Regions from separate parts of the Pseudoalteromonas sp. MBR-15 genome, predicted to be linked through region 1. Evidence: predicted binding sites of a transcription regulator. Region 1 holds the regulator's gene; each other region holds the start of a gene.
What was found. Region 1 encodes sigma-54, which starts transcription at its own class of promoters, with help from an activator protein. Its sites were predicted from a motif close to GTTGGCACGNNNNTNGNNT; they were not measured.
Positions count from the first base shown of each region.

Region 2: a site for sigma-54 is predicted at 2,085-2,103, ahead of ACSSVW_RS20010 (BON domain-containing protein). Genes of this name have one in related genera too.
Region 3: a site for sigma-54 is predicted at 2,122-2,140, ahead of ACSSVW_RS08125 (flagellar basal body rod protein FlgF). Genes of this name have one in related genera too.
Region 4: a site for sigma-54 is predicted at 2,504-2,522, ahead of ACSSVW_RS10055 (DUF3192 domain-containing protein). Genes of this name have one in related genera too.

Region 1 covers NZ_JBRJHH010000003.1:327,038-331,254, forward strand. Annotated here, with positions in the region: gene lptC (LPS export ABC transporter periplasmic protein LptC) at 1-193, shown strand, start outside; gene lptA (lipopolysaccharide transport periplasmic protein LptA) at 183-704, shown strand; gene lptB (LPS export ABC transporter ATP-binding protein) at 701-1,426, shown strand; gene ACSSVW_RS06545 (RNA polymerase factor sigma-54) at 1,541-3,037, shown strand; gene hpf (ribosome hibernation promoting factor) at 3,064-3,351, shown strand; gene ptsN (PTS IIA-like nitrogen regulatory protein PtsN) at 3,355-3,807, shown strand; gene rapZ (RNase adapter RapZ) at 3,808-4,217, shown strand, end outside.
Region 2 covers NZ_JBRJHH010000024.1:6,493-10,709, reverse strand. Annotated here, with positions in the region: gene ACSSVW_RS20020 (VOC family protein) at 1-260, shown strand, start outside; gene ACSSVW_RS20015 (LiaF domain-containing protein) at 1,159-1,818, opposite strand; gene ACSSVW_RS20010 (BON domain-containing protein) at 2,139-2,705, shown strand; gene ACSSVW_RS20005 (YqaE/Pmp3 family membrane protein) at 2,761-2,919, shown strand; gene ACSSVW_RS20000 (hypothetical protein) at 3,168-3,389, shown strand; gene ACSSVW_RS19995 (methyl-accepting chemotaxis protein) at 3,503-4,217, opposite strand, start outside.
Region 3 covers NZ_JBRJHH010000004.1:308,268-312,484, reverse strand. Annotated here, with positions in the region: gene ACSSVW_RS08135 (flagellar hook assembly protein FlgD) at 1-631, shown strand, start outside; gene flgE (flagellar hook protein FlgE) at 682-2,025, shown strand; gene ACSSVW_RS08125 (flagellar basal body rod protein FlgF) at 2,175-2,939, shown strand; gene flgG (flagellar basal-body rod protein FlgG) at 2,961-3,749, shown strand; gene flgH (flagellar basal body L-ring protein FlgH) at 3,765-4,217, shown strand, end outside.
Region 4 covers NZ_JBRJHH010000006.1:118,241-122,457, reverse strand. Annotated here, with positions in the region: gene ACSSVW_RS10070 (SO_0444 family Cu/Zn efflux transporter) at 1-968, opposite strand, end outside; gene zntR (Zn(2+)-responsive transcriptional regulator) at 952-1,365, opposite strand; gene ACSSVW_RS10060 (D-2-hydroxyacid dehydrogenase) at 1,458-2,402, shown strand; gene ACSSVW_RS10055 (DUF3192 domain-containing protein) at 2,565-2,948, shown strand; gene ACSSVW_RS10050 (GGDEF domain-containing response regulator) at 2,985-3,902, opposite strand; gene ACSSVW_RS10045 (PAS domain-containing hybrid sensor histidine kinase/response regulator) at 3,871-4,217, opposite strand, start outside.

The DNA of each region.
Region 1 (4,217 bases):
TAATGGCATGATCGAAGATATTAAAGCTGAGAACATTAACATAGACATTGACAAAATGACCATGTTTTCTAAGCAACCTGTCACGCTGACAGGGCCGAATTTAAAAATTACCGGTAAAGGTTTAAAAGCCGATTTAAAAGCCGAAATTGTTGAGTTAACTAACCATACACGAACCATATACTATGACCAATAAACTTAAGAAATTACTCCTGATCCCAAGCTTATTGATTGCGTTTTCTGGCGCAGCTGCTGAGCAGGCTGGCACACCAATCAGCATTAGCTCTGATCGCCAAGAAGGTCAGCTAAAAAATGGCATTGGTATCTTCGAAGATAATGTCGAGATCATACATGGTAACCGTCGTATTACAGCGGATCGACTCGAAGCACATGCAGGTGAAGTTGAAGGCACGGTTGAATTAATTATTGCCACAGGAAAGCCCGCTTACTTTGAAGAAAAACAAGCTGACGGCACTATTATGAGCGCCAGTGCTGAAGAAGTTCGATACGATGTTGCTAAACGCTTATTAACACTCGTTGGCAATGCACAAGTGACTCAAGCAGGCCAAAAAGTCAGTGCCAAGAGCATTACATACGATATGGAACAGCAACTGATAAGTGCCGAGAAAGATGAAAACTCGACCGATCGTGTACACACTATTTTAGTGCCTGTTGATAACAAAAAGAACGATGAAGGCCAGCCATGAGCACACTAAAAGCAGAGCTATTAGCTAAAAGCTATAAGGGTCGCCAAGTTGTAAAAAATGTAGGCCTTGAGGTAGAAGCTGGCAGCATTGTCGGTTTACTTGGGCCAAATGGCGCAGGTAAAACAACCACCTTTTACATGATTGTGGGATTAGTGCCCAGTGACAAAGGTAAAATAAGCATTGATGATAACGACATCACCTTATTGCCAATGCACAGCCGCGCTCGCTTAGGTATTGGCTATTTGCCACAAGAATCATCGATTTTTAGAAAACTGACTGTTTATCAAAACTTAATGGCCATTTTAGAGACCCGTAAAGATCTCAATAAACAAGGCCGCGAAGAAACACTTAACAGTTTACTTGATGAATTTAGCATTCAACACATTCGTGACAGCCAAGGTATGGCATTGTCAGGGGGTGAACGCCGTCGTGTTGAAATAGCACGTGCACTGGCCGCTGACCCTAAATTTATTTTGCTCGATGAGCCTTTTGCTGGTGTTGATCCTATTTCAGTGTTAGATATAAAGAAAATTATTGAGCACTTAAAAAATCGTGGTATTGGTGTATTAATTACTGACCACAATGTGAGAGAAACCCTTGATGTTTGTGAAAAAGCCTACATTGTTTCTCATGGGGAGCTAATTGCATCAGGTACACCTGAACATGTGTTAGCCGACCAAACTGTACGCGATGTGTATCTAGGCGAGCAATTCAGGCTTTAAATACGCCACCGACTAGAGCATCTGCTAGACTTATAACAATGACAATAAATCAAATAAATAGTTAACGGCATCGTTCTATTGTTTGATAAGACTAAAAAGGATTGTTAGGGATACATGAGGCAATCATTACAGCTGCGCATGGGCCAGCAACTTACAATGACTCCACAACTGCAACAGGCTATCCGTTTGTTGCAGCTCAGTACATTGGATCTCCAGCAAGAAATTCAAGAAGCGTTAGACTCTAACCCTTTGCTTGAAGTTGAAGAAGCAGATTATGCAGAAGAGAGTATTGGCAAAAACGAGCAAAAAGCCGAATCTGACGATACCCAACTAAGCGCGTCGGCTGACGAAGCTGCGAGCGAGTACGAGCAAGAAAGCAGTGATGCCCTCAACAAAGACACCGTAAGTGACGACTTAGCAATGGATGTTACGTGGGATGAGTACATGAGTGCTGCCCCATCAAGTTCCTCAGGTCCAATGCCTGAAGATGAGTCAATTTACCAAGGCGCATCAACCGAAACTCTCCACGAATACCTAATGTGGCAGTTACAACTGACTCCATTCAGCCCAACAGACGAAGCGATTGCCGTTGCGATTGTTGAGGCAATTGATGATTCGGGTATTTTAACCGTAAGCTGCGAAGACATTGTTGAAAGCTTCAATCAAAATAACGATGAAGAAGAAATCGAACTTGATGAAGTCGAAGCTGTCTTAAAAAGAATTCAATTATTCGATCCTGTCGGTATTGGCGCCCGTAGTTTACAAGAATGTTTGTGTATTCAATTACGCCAATTCGATGCTGACACCCCCTATTTAGCTGAAACTAAAATGGTGTTATCAGAACATATTGAATTATTAGCGAGTCGTGACTATCGCACTTTGATGAAAAAGACTAAGCTTAAAGAAAGTGAGCTGAAAGAAGTCATGACATTGATCCACAGCTTAAATCCAAAGCCTGCGGATACCATTGTTAGAGAAGAATCTGAATACGTGATACCCGATGTATCCGTAAAAAAAATAAAAGGCCGTTGGGTAGTTGAACTAAACCCAGACTGCATGCCGAAAATCAGAGTGAATAGCCACTATGCGGCGATGTCACGTTCTGTAAAATCAAGCAGTGATAGCCAATTTATTCGCTCTCATTTACAAGAAGCAAAATGGTTTATTAAAAGCTTAGAAAGCCGTAATGACACGTTATTAAAAGTGACTAACTGTATTGTTCAACAACAACAGGCTTTCTTTGAACATGGTCCTGAGGCCATGAAACCCATGGTATTAAATGATGTCGCAGAAATGGTCGAAATGCATGAATCAACAATTTCGCGAGTAACAACACAAAAATACATGCATACCCCGCGGGGAATTTTTGAGTTGAAATATTTCTTCTCCAGCCATGTAAGCACTGAAAATGGGGGTGAGTGTTCATCTACGGCAATTCGCGCTTTAATCAAAAAGCTAATCGCCGCAGAAAACACAGCTAAACCATTGAGTGATAGCAAAATTGCAGATATATTGGCTGAGCAAGGAATTAAAGTAGCTAGACGGACAATAGCAAAATATCGAGAGTCTCTAGCAATACCTCCGTCGAATCAGCGTAAGAGTCTGATTTAGACGTTTTACATAGAAGGAAAATGCTTATGCAACTAAATTTAACTGGTCGTCATGTAGAAATCACAGATTCATTAAGAGACTATGTAAACACCAAGTTTGCGAAACTAGAAAGGCATTTTGACCACATTAATAATGTTCATGTCATTCTAGATGTAGAAAAACTAAGCCAAAAAGCAGAAGCAACTTTACATGTAAACGGAGGCGAGTTATTTGCCTCTACTGAACACCAAGATATGTATGCAGCCATCGACTCGTTAATCGATAAACTTGATCGTCAAGTAATTAAACACAAAGAGAAATTAGCTCGACACTAAATTATGAAACTTAGTTCACTTACTAACCAGGACTGCAGCAAAGCTGCGGTCCTTTTTAATAGCAAAAAAAGAATTCTCGAATTTATCAGCGAACTGGCTCATGAGCAGCTCCCTCATTTATCTCAGCAAGATATACTCAATGCCCTATTGAACAGAGAAAAATTGGGCAGCACGGGTATTGGCCGAGGTATTGCGATTCCACATGGTCGTATGAGCGGTGCAGATCAGCCACACGCATTTGTAATTGTGAGTGAGTCACCTATAAATTTTGACGCAATTGATAATCGTCCAGTGGATATTTTTGTCGCACTCATCGTACCAGATGGTGACTGTCAACTTCATCTAAAGACCTTATCAACAATTGCTGATAGACTTAAAGACAAAGAATTTTGTAAACAGCTACGCAGTGCTAAAACAGATAGTGATCTGTTTAAAGTCATTGCATCAGAGGCATAAATGGAATTAATTATTATCAGCGGTCGCTCTGGTTCAGGTAAATCGGTCGCTTTACGAGTACTTGAAGACTTAGGCTATTACTGCGTTGATAATATTCCTGTAAACCTACTTCCTTCGTTAGTACGCAGTGTGTCAGATAATTACGACAAAATTGCTGTAAGTATCGATGTGCGTAACCTGCCGAAAGAACAGCAAGAATTTAACGATATTCTTGAGTATTTACCGGGCTTTGCAAAACCCACGTTGTTTTATTTAGATAGTGATGATCAAACACTGATCAAACGATTCTCTGAAACACGCCGCTTACACCCATTATCGATTGACTCGCTGCCGCTTGATTTAGCGATTAAACAAGAAAAAGTATTACTGGATGTTTTGATCACCCGTGCCGATTTTATGATTGATACGAC
Region 2 (4,217 bases), on a different contig from region 1:
ACATCGCATTCAGCGATAATGGTGAAGATGAAAATCGCGATTTATCGGGCCATCAAGTGGGCCTTGCTCACTTTGCTTATGTGACACACGATATTAATGCCGTGATTGAACGCCTTGTAGATGCAGGCTACGAAGTGGATAAATTAGGCCCTGAAAACCCTTACCGAAAAAACGTGTATTTTATTGACCCCGCAGGCTTTGAAGTCGAGTTTGTCGAATATTTCAGTGACATCCCAAGTGAAAGAAATAATGATCTTTAGCGATGAAAAAAACGAGCAGCGAAGTACGAGCGAAATAAGTAACGAGAAGCGAGATTAATAAGCAACGAGTGACGAAAAGCGAGATGCGAGCTAAACCGTGAAGGGTGTTTAATGTCGCTTAAAAGGTTTGCTTTTTCGGCGTTAAAACGCCTCCCACGTGTGAGATGTGTGTCACTTGTAGGAGGGGCTTTAGCCGTGAAAGGGTGTAAGCAACGAGTTACGAAAGGCGAGATGCGAGCTAGTACAGCTAAATCGAGATGGTTGTTTAATGCCGCTGAACAGGTTTGCTTTTTTGGTGTTAAAACACCTCCCACGTGTGATGTGTGTCACTTGTAGGTGGGGCTTTAGCCGTTTTATAAAAGACGTTGCTGCGCAAACGCGCCATGTAAACATAACGCCTACGGTTTAATGTAGGCGTGAAATTTATTTCGCGCGAAGAGGTTGTAAGCAACGAGCTGCGAAAAGCGAGATGCGAGCTAAATCGAGATGGTTGTTAATACCGCTTAAAAGGTTTGCTTTTTCGGCGTTAAAACGCCTCCTACGTGTGTAGTGTGCATCACTTGTAGGAGGGGCTTTAGCCGTGAAAGGGTTGTAAGCAACGAGTGACGAGAAGCGAGATGCGAGCTTGTATAGTTAAAACGCCTCCCACGAGTGAAGTGTGCATCACTTGTAGGAAGGGCTTTAGCCGTGAAAGGTTATAGGCAACGAGTGACGAAAAGCGAGCTTGTATAGTTAAAACGCCTCCCACGAGTGTAGTGTGTATCTTTTGTAGGGGGCTTTAGCCGTGAATCTTATAAAAGACGTTGCTGCGCAAACGCGCCATGCAAGCATAACGCCTACGGTTTAATGTAGGCGTGAAATTTATTTCGCGCGAGGGGGTTTCGCAACTCGCATTTCGTTATTGCACTCTATTCATTTCTTTCCAGCTGGCTTTTAGGCTGTTGGCAAAGCTGATGAACTTTTCTTTCATGGTGCGTTTGACTTTAATCTCTACTGAGCCTAGCCAAACATTACCTTCTATCGTAATTGTGGGGCCTTGCCCTTTATTGAGTGCAACCGATTTATTTTCAACGCTACCTACCACACTAAACAACTTTGACACTACATTTACATGTTCTGGCACGTAGATTTCGTCGCTGCCTAAAATACAGTTTACGTAGATGGTGACATGCTGGTGCTGAAAAACGGCTTCACTAAAGTCTAATTCAATTGAGCCTAAACAGTTAGTTAGGTGAATTTCTTTCGGGACTAGCCATTGGCCGCTACGCTCGTTGGAACCTAAAATACTGCGTAGTTGCAGGCTTTCTGCATCGCTACCATGTGCATAGTGAGGTTTAAACTGCGCATGTTTATGTGACTTGTAGTCAATATCTGCTGTTAACTCTAAGTCAGCAACCAGCTCAATTAACACCTCATTGCTGGTGGCTTCCATTGCTTGGTCTAGTCTTCGTTCAAATGCTTCTGCTGAAATAACTGCATGACTGTAGTTATAGATAAGTTGATCGATTACTTCTTCTCTTACTTGCTCGATGGGGCGATCTTCGAGTTTGACGGCCATGATAATTCCCTGTTGAGTTTTAAAGTTATGTTAATCACAAAGCAAAGTGTAGGCCAAAAATTATTTTATTAATATTCATTGGTTTATGTTTTTGTGTGTGGGCTTTCATTCGTTAAATTAACCATAGATTAATAAGATTGACAATTAATTAGTCATTTTTATAACAGAGTGAACTTCTTACCGAATTGTCTGTAAATAATTACCGAAACGAATATAAATCATGGCTGAATATCTATTTAACTTATTGAATAATATAAAAATAAAAAGTTGGCATCGTAGTCGCATTAGTTATCTCGTCTTTAATCAAAAGGAGAAAGATTATGAATACATTCAACAAGACTATGATTGCTGCGTTAGTAATTGGTGCAACAAGTATGAGTGCTCAGGCAAGCAACTGGGAAAATGAAAGTAAAGATGCTTGGATTGATGGTAAGGCAGAAACTGTGCTTCTTATGAACACTAACCTAAATAATTTTGATATCAACACAGACGTAAAAAACGGCAAAGTTGTATTAACCGGTAAAGTTGATAGTGAATTAGACAAAGAGTTAGCCGAAGAGCTTGTACTTAGCCTAGACGGTGTAACTGCTGTTGATAACAAATTAACGGTTGTGAAAAACATGAAGTCTAAGGCAGCAAGTGCAGATAAAGGTGACTCAGTAGAAAGTGACTTAACTGATGCGAAGATCAGTACAGTGATCACCACACGTTATTTATTTAACTCTGAAGTAGGCGGCACTGATATTGATGTCGATACAGATAAAGGCGTTGTTACACTAAAAGGTACGGTTAAGTCAGATGCAGAAAAGCAATTAGCAGTGAGCATTGCTGAAAATGCTGAAGATGTGCGTAAAGTCATCGATGAACTTAAGATTGTTGCTGAATAATAGCACGCCCCATAGCCCAGCTTTGGCTGGGCTTATCTTTTTCAAGGAGTGAGTTATGGATTTAATACGCATTATTTTCTCGGTTTTAATTCCGCCTCTTGGCGTATTTTTACAGGTAGGTTTGGGGGCACAATTCTGGATTAATATTATTTTAACCTTATTAGGGTACATTCCAGGTTTGATTCATGCTGTGTATATTATCGGTAAGCGATAATAATCACGGTTCAAAGGAATGGGTGTACGGCAAGGAAATGCACACGTAATAATGGATGACAACACTGCAAGGAGATTTACAGTATGGAAAATGTAACACAGCACAAAGGACAGCAAGGAAGTAACAAGGCGTTATGGACAAGCGCACAATGGCAACGCTTTATGGATAAAGTGAAAGGATAAACACCAAGGATTTTGGTTTAGGCTAGGAGCCAAATATGGATGAAGCTAGCGTAAGGAGGTGACAAAATGGAACAAGTACAAGCGCAATTATTACACGGACTGAACAACAAGGGAGTTGCTACATGGAATGAGCAACAGTGGCAACTATTTATGGAACTTACTAAAGCGGTTACGCCACAGGTAACAAGGAAGGCTGACGATAAAAACCCGATGTCATCTTCAGGTGACATCGGGTTTTTAATTACATCTGCAATCTATCTCAATACCAATTCAAATCAGTGTGAATGATTTAGACCTGTCGTTTGCAGCGTTAAAAATTTCTTATTGACGACTGCATGGTGCCTGATTTGTTACTTATGATAAGTAGCAAGAACACACACCTAGAACAATTCAATGACTAATCACAACTTAAATTGATTAACCGTTTTATTAAGTGAAATAGCTAGCTCATTGAGATCGCGTGCTTCGTCTGCTAACTCATGTGCATGATCTGCTGTACTATTTACTAAATGGTTAATTGCCGCGAGGCTATTATTAATGTCCTCAGCAACCACCGTTTGTTGCTCAGTTGAGGTCGCAATTTGATGACTCTGGTCTTGTACATTCGTCACTGAGCCTGCAATATCTTGCAGAGCTTGCAGTACAATTTGAGTTTGCTCTACAGAGCCTTCTGCACGCTCTTGACCCTGCTGCATCATGGTGGATGCTTTTTGAGCTATTTGCTGTAAACGCGTGATCATATTACGAATATCATCGGTCGACTCTTGTGTACGACTTGCCAGTGAGCGTACCTCATCAGCAACCACCGCAAAGCCTCGCCCTTGCTCACCTGCACGCGCCGCTTCAATGGCTGCATTGAGTGCCAGTAAATTGGTTTGTTCTGCAATTGAGTTGATTACATCAACAACAGCGCCAATATTGCCGCTTTCTTGCTCAAGCCCTGCAACAACTTTAGATGCCTCACCGATGTGGCTGGCAAGTGCGGTCATCACCGATTGCGCCTGCGTTGAACGCTTGGTGCCATCGGCTGTAATGCTTTGCACTTCTTCGGCTGCATTGTTGGTGTGTTGCGCATTTCGCGAAATTTCGAGTACCGTAGAGGCCATTTCTGTTACT
Region 3 (4,217 bases), on a different contig from region 1:
GAATGAGACAAACACGCCAACAGCAAAAGAAGACAGTAATACACTGTCTCAAGAAGATTTCTTTTCGTTGTTAACGCAGCAGTTGTCGTTTCAAGATCCGAGCAATCCTGCTGATAACGATCAAATGATTGCGCAAATGACGAACTTTACCATGGCAGAAGGTATTTCAAATTTAAACACAAAATTTGAGTCACTCACTGCATCCATGACATCAAATTCGGCATTACAAGCGTCAACGTTAGTGGGTAAGCAAGCATTGCTTGAGTCAGAGACTATTGACTTTGATGGCGAAAATTTAGCTAAAGGTTCCGTTGTGGCAGAAACAACTGTTGAATCTCTTACGTTAAGAATCACTGATTCGACGGGACAATTAGTTCGCACTATTGATTTAGGATCGAAATCTGCCGGTGCTCATCGTTTCGAATGGGATGGTAAAGATGGTGAGGGCAATGTTCTTCCTGAAGGCGAATACAATATTAGCGCTGAAGGCTTCGTAAATGGAGATTACAGTAGCATGCCTCTGGCAACCTTTAAGAACATTGAAAGTGTCAATATTAATGGCAGCAGCGGCATTATCGTAAATACAAAAGAGGGTGCGGTTAGGCTAACTGATATAGCTGAAATCGCATAATTAAAAAGGTTTGGGTTAGCTTAGGCTAAGAGATAGGTTAGAGGTGAGTTATGAGCTTCAATATTGCATTAACAGGTTTAGCAGCCGCACAAAAAGATTTAGACGTAACGGCAAATAATATTGCCAACGTAAACACAACGGGCTTTAAAGAGTCACGTGCTGAGTTTGCTGATGTGTACGCATCGTCAGTATTTAGTTCTGGTAAAACAAAAAACGGCGACGGTGTTAAAACAGCAACGGTTGCACAACAGTTTCACCAAGGGTCGTTATCATTCACAAATAACTCACTTGATTTAGCAATCACAGGGGAAGGTTATTTTGCGATGAGTGATGACATCGCATCACAAGACTTTACATATACGCGCGCGGGTGCATTTAAATTAAATTCAGATAACTTTGTTGTTGATGCCAATGGTAACTACCTGCAAGGTTTCCCTGTTGACCCATCAACGGGTAATACGACGTCGGTAAGTTTAAGTACTACTTCACCGATTCAAATTCCTGATGCTTCAGGTTCGCCTCGTCATACGAGTAATATCTACAGCTCAATGAATTTAGACGCACGTGTCGATACGCCAACAACGACAACCTTTGATCCAACTGATAGCACGAGCTATAACTCGTCTACTTCAACAACTGTTTATGACTCATTAGGTGAGCCGCATGTTGTGCAGTTATTTTTTGTAAAGCAAGACCCTACAGCAACGCCAAATACGTGGGAAGTGTACGCCACAATGGATGGTCAAGCGTTTGATGCTTCAGGTGCTGCAACGGGCACAGGTGCACACACGCCAATTGATACACTTGAGTTCACGGCGGCGGGTTTACCGAACGTAACCGCTCCAGAAACCACATTTGATGACATTATTTTGCCTTCAAATGCTTCGTCAGGTTTATCGACACTACTTGGTAATGGCGCACAGTTCCCGAATGAAATCACGGTTAATTGGCGTGATGAAGCAGGCACCGCTAATAAAGTGCCTACGCAATACGCCAGTAACTTTGAAGTAAAAGCACTTGAGCAAGATGGTGCGACAGTCGGTCGTTTAGCGGGCATTGATATTGGTGCAGATGGAAAAGTAGTTGCTTCATACAGCAATGGCGATACTTCATTCTTAGGCCAAGTGGCTATGGTGCGCTTTTCAAACTCTCAAGGCTTACAACAAGCGGGTGACACTTCTTGGAAGAAAAGTTTAACCTCGGGCGAGCCTATTGCGGGTGAGCCAAACTCAGGCACATTGGGTTCAATTAACTCATCAGCACTTGAGCAATCAAACGTTAACTTAACGAATGAACTGGTTGACCTTATCAGCGCACAGCGTAATTTCCAGGCGAACTCACGTGCCTTAGAAGTTAACTCAACATTACAACAAAATATCTTACAGATCCGTTAATTTTAGCGGCTCTAAGTTTAATCCGACACGAAAGGCTGCCCCCTCTATTGGCAGCCTTTTTTTATTTTCCTTTGCTTATTTCCGCGTCAATTTTACTTTGGCACTTTTATTGCATTTCATAGTTATCGTATTTTTAGTGAGTCAATGTTATGGACAAAATGGTCTACATTGCCATGTCTGGTGCAAAGCAAAGCTTGCGTGGCCTTGAATTAAAGGCAAACAACTTAGCAAATGCAAACACCACTGGCTTTAAAGCTGATTTTGCACAAGCACGCTCAATGCAAGCATTTGGCGAAGGTTTGCCATCGCGTGTATTCGCAATGCAAGAGCGCCCAGGTTCTAACATGGAGTCGGGTGGTTTTGTTGAAACAGGCCGAGAACTTGATATTGCCATGAGTGATCGGGGTTGGTTAAGCGTACAAGATGCATCGGGCAATGAAGCCTATACCAAAACAGGCACGCTGAATATTACTCCCGATGGCGCATTGATGACCAGTCATGGTCGTCAAGTTATTGGCGAAGGTGGCCCCATTATTTTGCCTTTACCAATCGAGAAGATTGAATTTAGTTCTGATGGGTCAATTCAGGTGCGTCCACAAGGGGCACCTGCAAACTTTTTAGAAGTGGTTGATCGCTTAAAGGTAATCGAAGCCGATAACAATCAACTAGAAAAAGGCAATGATGGCTTATTTAGGCCAAAGCCAGACATGTTGGTAAATGATTTATGTGGTTTTTGCGATATTTCAACTAATGTAAAAGTGCTTTCGGGCACCCTTGAAATGTCCAACGTTAACCCCGTACACGAAATGGTCGATATGATCAGCAATCAACGCCAATTTGAATTACAAGTTAAATTGATGAAAACAGCGGAAGAGCTTGATGAACGTCAAGATCAGCTGTTACGCATTGTTTAAGATGACTGAGAGGGTAGAGTTATGAATCCTGCATTGTGGATCAGTAAAACCGGGCTTGACGCCCAACAAACCGATATTTCGGTGATCTCAAATAATCTCGCGAATGCCAGCACGGTCGGTTACAAAAAAAGCCGCGCCGTATTTGAAGATTTACTGTATCAAAATATTAATCAGCCAGGTGGTCGTTCCTCACAAGACACTGAAATGCCATCAGGTTTGATGTTAGGCGCGGGTGCGAAAGTGGTTGCTAACCAAAAGAACTTTTCACAAGGTAACATGCTTACCACTGAAAATTCATTGGATTGGATGATTTCAGGACCGGGCTTTTTTGAGGTCTTACTCCCAGATGGCAATATCGCTTATTCGCGTAATGGTCAATTTACCACCGATGAAGATGGCCGCATTGTTACCGCGGGAGCCGGTTTTCCTGTGCAACCAGAGATGAATGTGCCAGACGATGCACAATCAATTACGGTATCACAAGATGGTGAAGTGTCGGTGCGTATCTCAGGCCAAGCTGACAATGTTGTTATTGGTCAGCTAACTATCAGTGATTTCATCAATCCATCTGGCCTTGAGCCTATGGGTCAAAACCTTTACACCGAAACGGCTGTAAGTGGGGCTCCTGTGCAAGGTAATCCCGGTATTGATGGTTTAGGAACTGTTGTACAAGGTTCACTTGAAACTTCAAATGTGAATGTAACAGAAGAGCTCGTTAACCTCATTGAAACACAGCGAATTTATGAAATGAATTCAAAAGTGATTTCGGCTGTTGATGAAATGCTTAGTTACATTAACCAACAGTTATAATGGGTAGGAGGCAGCATGCGTAACATTATCTTAGTCACATCAACAGCGTTATTGCTCGGTGGTTGTATGGCAACACAAAATAACCATGTGGTTCAGGATGACCCTTACTATGCGCCAATGTATCCTGAGCCTGCAGCAGAGCAAATGGTACCCACTGGTTCATTATTTGATAGTTATTTATCAAATGACCTGTATTCAGATAAAAAAGCGTTGCGAGCAGGCGATATCATCACGGTTAAACTGCAAGAATCGACTCAGGCAACCAAAGCGGCGAAAACCGAAACCGATAAAGAAACTGACGCAAGCCTTGACCCAGTCATTGGTTTAGGCGGCAATCCTGTGAATATAGGTGGTGATAGTATCCAATTTGGTATTGGTTCAGATTCATCATTTAAAGGTGATTCTAAATCGAATCAATCGAACAGCTTATTTGGTGATATTTCAGTTAATGTTATGCGAGTTTTGCCG
Region 4 (4,217 bases), on a different contig from region 1:
GAGGCAGTCGCACAAATGTACATTGGTATACTAATCAGTATCACCACCAGCATCGCAAAAATACCGCTTCCCCATTGACTTAAATAAGACTCAGGAACATACGTTTGCACTAGCGCCGCGAAAAAGAGACCAATCACCAGCCACACCATAGTGTCTTCTAACAGTTTATTGCAGCTAAAACGAATAGCGCGTTTAAATTTAGCAACACGGCTCTCTATCGAAAGACTGGGCTTTTCGCTTTTACAGCAACGGTCTGTTTTTATCGATGCAGAATCTTCAGTACTAAAGCCGCTCGACTCTTTTTTAACTTCAGCTGAGGTATTACTGCTGCAACAGCTCGGCTCTTTTTTAATTTCAGCCGAAGCATTACTGCTGCAACAGCTCGGCTCTTTTTTAACTTCAGCCGAAGTATTGCTGCTGCAACAGCTCGACTCTTTTTTAACTTCAGCTGCGGTATTACTGCTGCAACAGCTCGGCTCTTTTTTAACTTCAGCCGAAGTATTACTGCTGCAACAGCCTGCACTATTATCATCTGCAGTGGCGGCTTGATGCTTATGCTGTGAATGAATTTCATGGTCTTTCCCAACCAAGACACCCGCAGCTATCGCACTGCACACCGCTGCGATTGGGCGTATAATGGCCATAAATGGCCCCAATAAAACATACGAGACTGACACTGAATCAACGCCCGTTTCGGGTGTTGAAACTAAGAATGCCGTCGTCGCGCTTTTCGATGCTCCCGCTCTTCTAAGCCCAATTGCTGCTGGAATAACACCACACGAACACAATGGCATAGGCGCACCAATAAAAGCAGCCTTAATGGTTGTCCAAAGCCCCTCTTTTCCTAAGTGACGATTGAGAAAATTGGCCGGTAAATACACATTTAATAAACCAGCAATCAATAAACCTAACATTAGCCATGGGGCAGATAATAAGAATAACTGCCAAAAATTATTGAGTAAGTCCATCAATATCCTCCAGTGTCGTCAGTATCGAGCAGTTCTCTGCGGGCTCTTCACCACCACAACATTTATCTGCTAATAATGAAAGAGAGTCATAAAAACGCGTGAGTTCAGCAATGCGTGCGGCCACTAAATCACGTTTTTGTAATGTCATTGCTTTAACCTCATGACATGAATGCTGATTTTTATGAAACTTAATTTGCAATAACTCTTTTATTTCAGACAGACTAAAACCAACGTTTTTTGCCCGCAAAATGAACGACATTTGCTTGTAATCTGCATCAGAGTAAAACCGATATCCCACCTCAGAACGCGAACTTGGCGTTAACAAACCATGTTTTTCGTAGTACCTTAACGTATCTGTTGAGACGCCTAATTGACGGGCAAACTCACCTATTTTCATCACTGTCTCCATTGTGAAGCGTTTATTTATTATGCTCACTATAAACCTTGGAGTACACCCTAAGGTCAAGCAAAAATTAATAAGGAAAGTATATGAATATCGTCGTCCTTGATGCCGCCACATTAGCAGACACTTCGTTAGATGAGCTGGCACAATTAGGTTCACTCACTTGCTATAACCTAACTAATCAACACGAATTAATTGAACGCTGCCAAGACGCTGATGTTGTAGTAACGAATAAAGTAGTTATAAATCAACAAGCAATGGCGCAGTTACCTCATTTAAAATTAATTTGCGTTGCTGCAACTGGCACCAATAATATTGATTTACCAGCAGCAAAAGCCCATAACATTGCCGTGACCAATGTGGCCGGATATTCAACACCTTCAGTGGTTCAACACACGTTTACATTGATCACCAATCTGCTTGGTAACACACACAAGTATATTCGTGATTGCCAGCAAGGTTTATGGCAGCAGAGTCCGATGTTTTGTCGCTTAGATTACAGCTTTAATGAAATTGCGGGGAAAACCTTAGCAATTATTGGCTACGGCTCGTTGGGCAAAGCGGTTGCTGAAGTTGCAACCGCATTTGGTGCCCATGTAATTATCAGTGAACGTAAAGGACATACACCGCGTGAAGGTCGCGTTAGTTTTGAGCAAGCATTAAAAACGGCTGATATAATCAGTGTTCACTGCCCGTTAACAGAAGAAACTCGCGATCAAATTGCGGCTCATGAGCTGAACATGATGAAACCCTCTGCCATCCTTATTAATACTGCCCGTGGGGGGATTATTAATGAGGCTGATTTAGCATCTGCGCTTGCCAATAATGTGATTGCTGGCGCGGGTGTTGATGTACTCAGCAAAGAACCCGCCGAGGCAGATAACCCACTTGCCCAATACACTGGCGACAATTTATTACTTACGCCGCACATTGCCTGGGCAAGTAAAGAGTCTATTATTCGCTTAGTGAAAGAAATCGCGTTAAATATCAAAGCATTTAACCAAGGAAATGAGCGCAATAGGTTGGTCTAAATTGCAATTTTTTGGTCAATTGAGCGAACTGGTTTGCAAAAAAGCTCCTAGCCAATTGACCAATTAAAAGCTAATCACTTGATTTAATTTACTTTTTAAAATGTGGCAAGCTGATTGCTAATTAAGAGCAACATAAACATTAAATTCTAGGGATAAAAAATAATGAAAAAAGCACTTTTAATTGCAGCGCTTACTGCACCATTTTTAACTGGCTGTGTCATTGCAGTATCTGATGGTGAAGCTGAAACACATTGGGCAGGTGATTCATCGACGAGCTGGCAAAAACAGCACAAAAATAACCGCGAAATCATTTCGACTCTTGCACTTGATACTAACTACCAAGTGGTACTTAATAAACTTCACACCCCTAACTTCACTGAATTACTAAAACAAGGTGACGATGTTTACCAAGTATTGTTTTATGCAACTCATAGCATTCACTCTGATGGTAAAATGACAAAAGATGAGTGCACACCACTGGTATTTAAAAACGATAAGCTAATTGGCGTTGGTGATACCATTTATAAATCACTGAGCAATGGCTAATTAGCCAAAAATGGCAGAGTAGGCCTTGCCTACTCTTTACCCACTCACATTCACTAATCGCGACACAACTTGGTCACGTCCGCCATCTTTAGCCTGATATAACCCTAAGTCAGCTTCTTCAAGCAGCGTTTGTTCAGCGTATACTTGGCCTGTTTCTGTGGTCGCAATGCCGATACTAATTGTCACATGATCCGAATTTAACGAAGCGGTATGGGGAATACCTAAATTACTCACTGCATGTCGTAATTTATTAGCAAATGCGATTGCTTGTGTTGCCGTTGTATTAGGCAAAACGGCCGCGAACTCTTCCCCCCCATAGCGCGCCACAAAGTCACTGCCTCGCTCGCAGGCCCCAACAAGCGCATGAGCAATTCGTTTTAAGCAATCATCACCCGCTCGATGGCCATAGCAATCATTAAACCGTTTAAAATGATCCACATCCATAAGTAATACAGACAAAGGGGTTTGATCGCGACGACAGCGACGCCATTCTCGGGCAAGGTTTTCATCTAGATAACGTCTATTAGGAATTTCAGTCAGGCCATCGATTGACGCTAACATTTCGAGCAAGTCATTTTTTTGTTTGATTAATAACTGATTACGCACACGCGCACGAACAATCGCAGCACTAAAGGGTTTAGTTATATAATCCATCGCCCCCAACTCGAGGCCTTTTGCTTCGTCGTCATGGCTCGAATTAGCAGAAATAAAAATAACAGGCAGCATATTTGTGACGGTATTTTCTTTTATTTTGCTCAGTACCTCATACCCATCAATACCGGGCATAACAATATCCAGAATCAATAAATCAACGGACTGTGTTTTTAAAAACGTCAGTGCCTTTTCACCACTTTCAACACAAAAAACATCATAATCTTGCTGTAATGTTTTTTCTAATACCAAACGGTTCAACGGATCGTCATCAACAATCAGTACCTTGGCTCTTTTTAGCATCTGTAGATCCTTGTTCGATGATAAATGCAATGACTTGTTTAATCTGCCACTGCAACTCATCGTTTAATAACTCAGGGAGTTCGCCTTGTGCTTTAAGCTTAGCCTCACATTGCTGAGCGCAGGCTGACAAACGTTTAAAGCCTAGATTACCGGCCGACCCTTTCACATTATGGACAACTCTGATCAACTCATCGGTGGTCTTTAATGTTGAAATTTGTAATAGCTGTTGTGCTGCCATGGTCGCAAACTTTGACAGCATAGTTAATACTAATTCTGTATTATTTGAAAACTGAGTGAGAACAAACGTACGGTCAA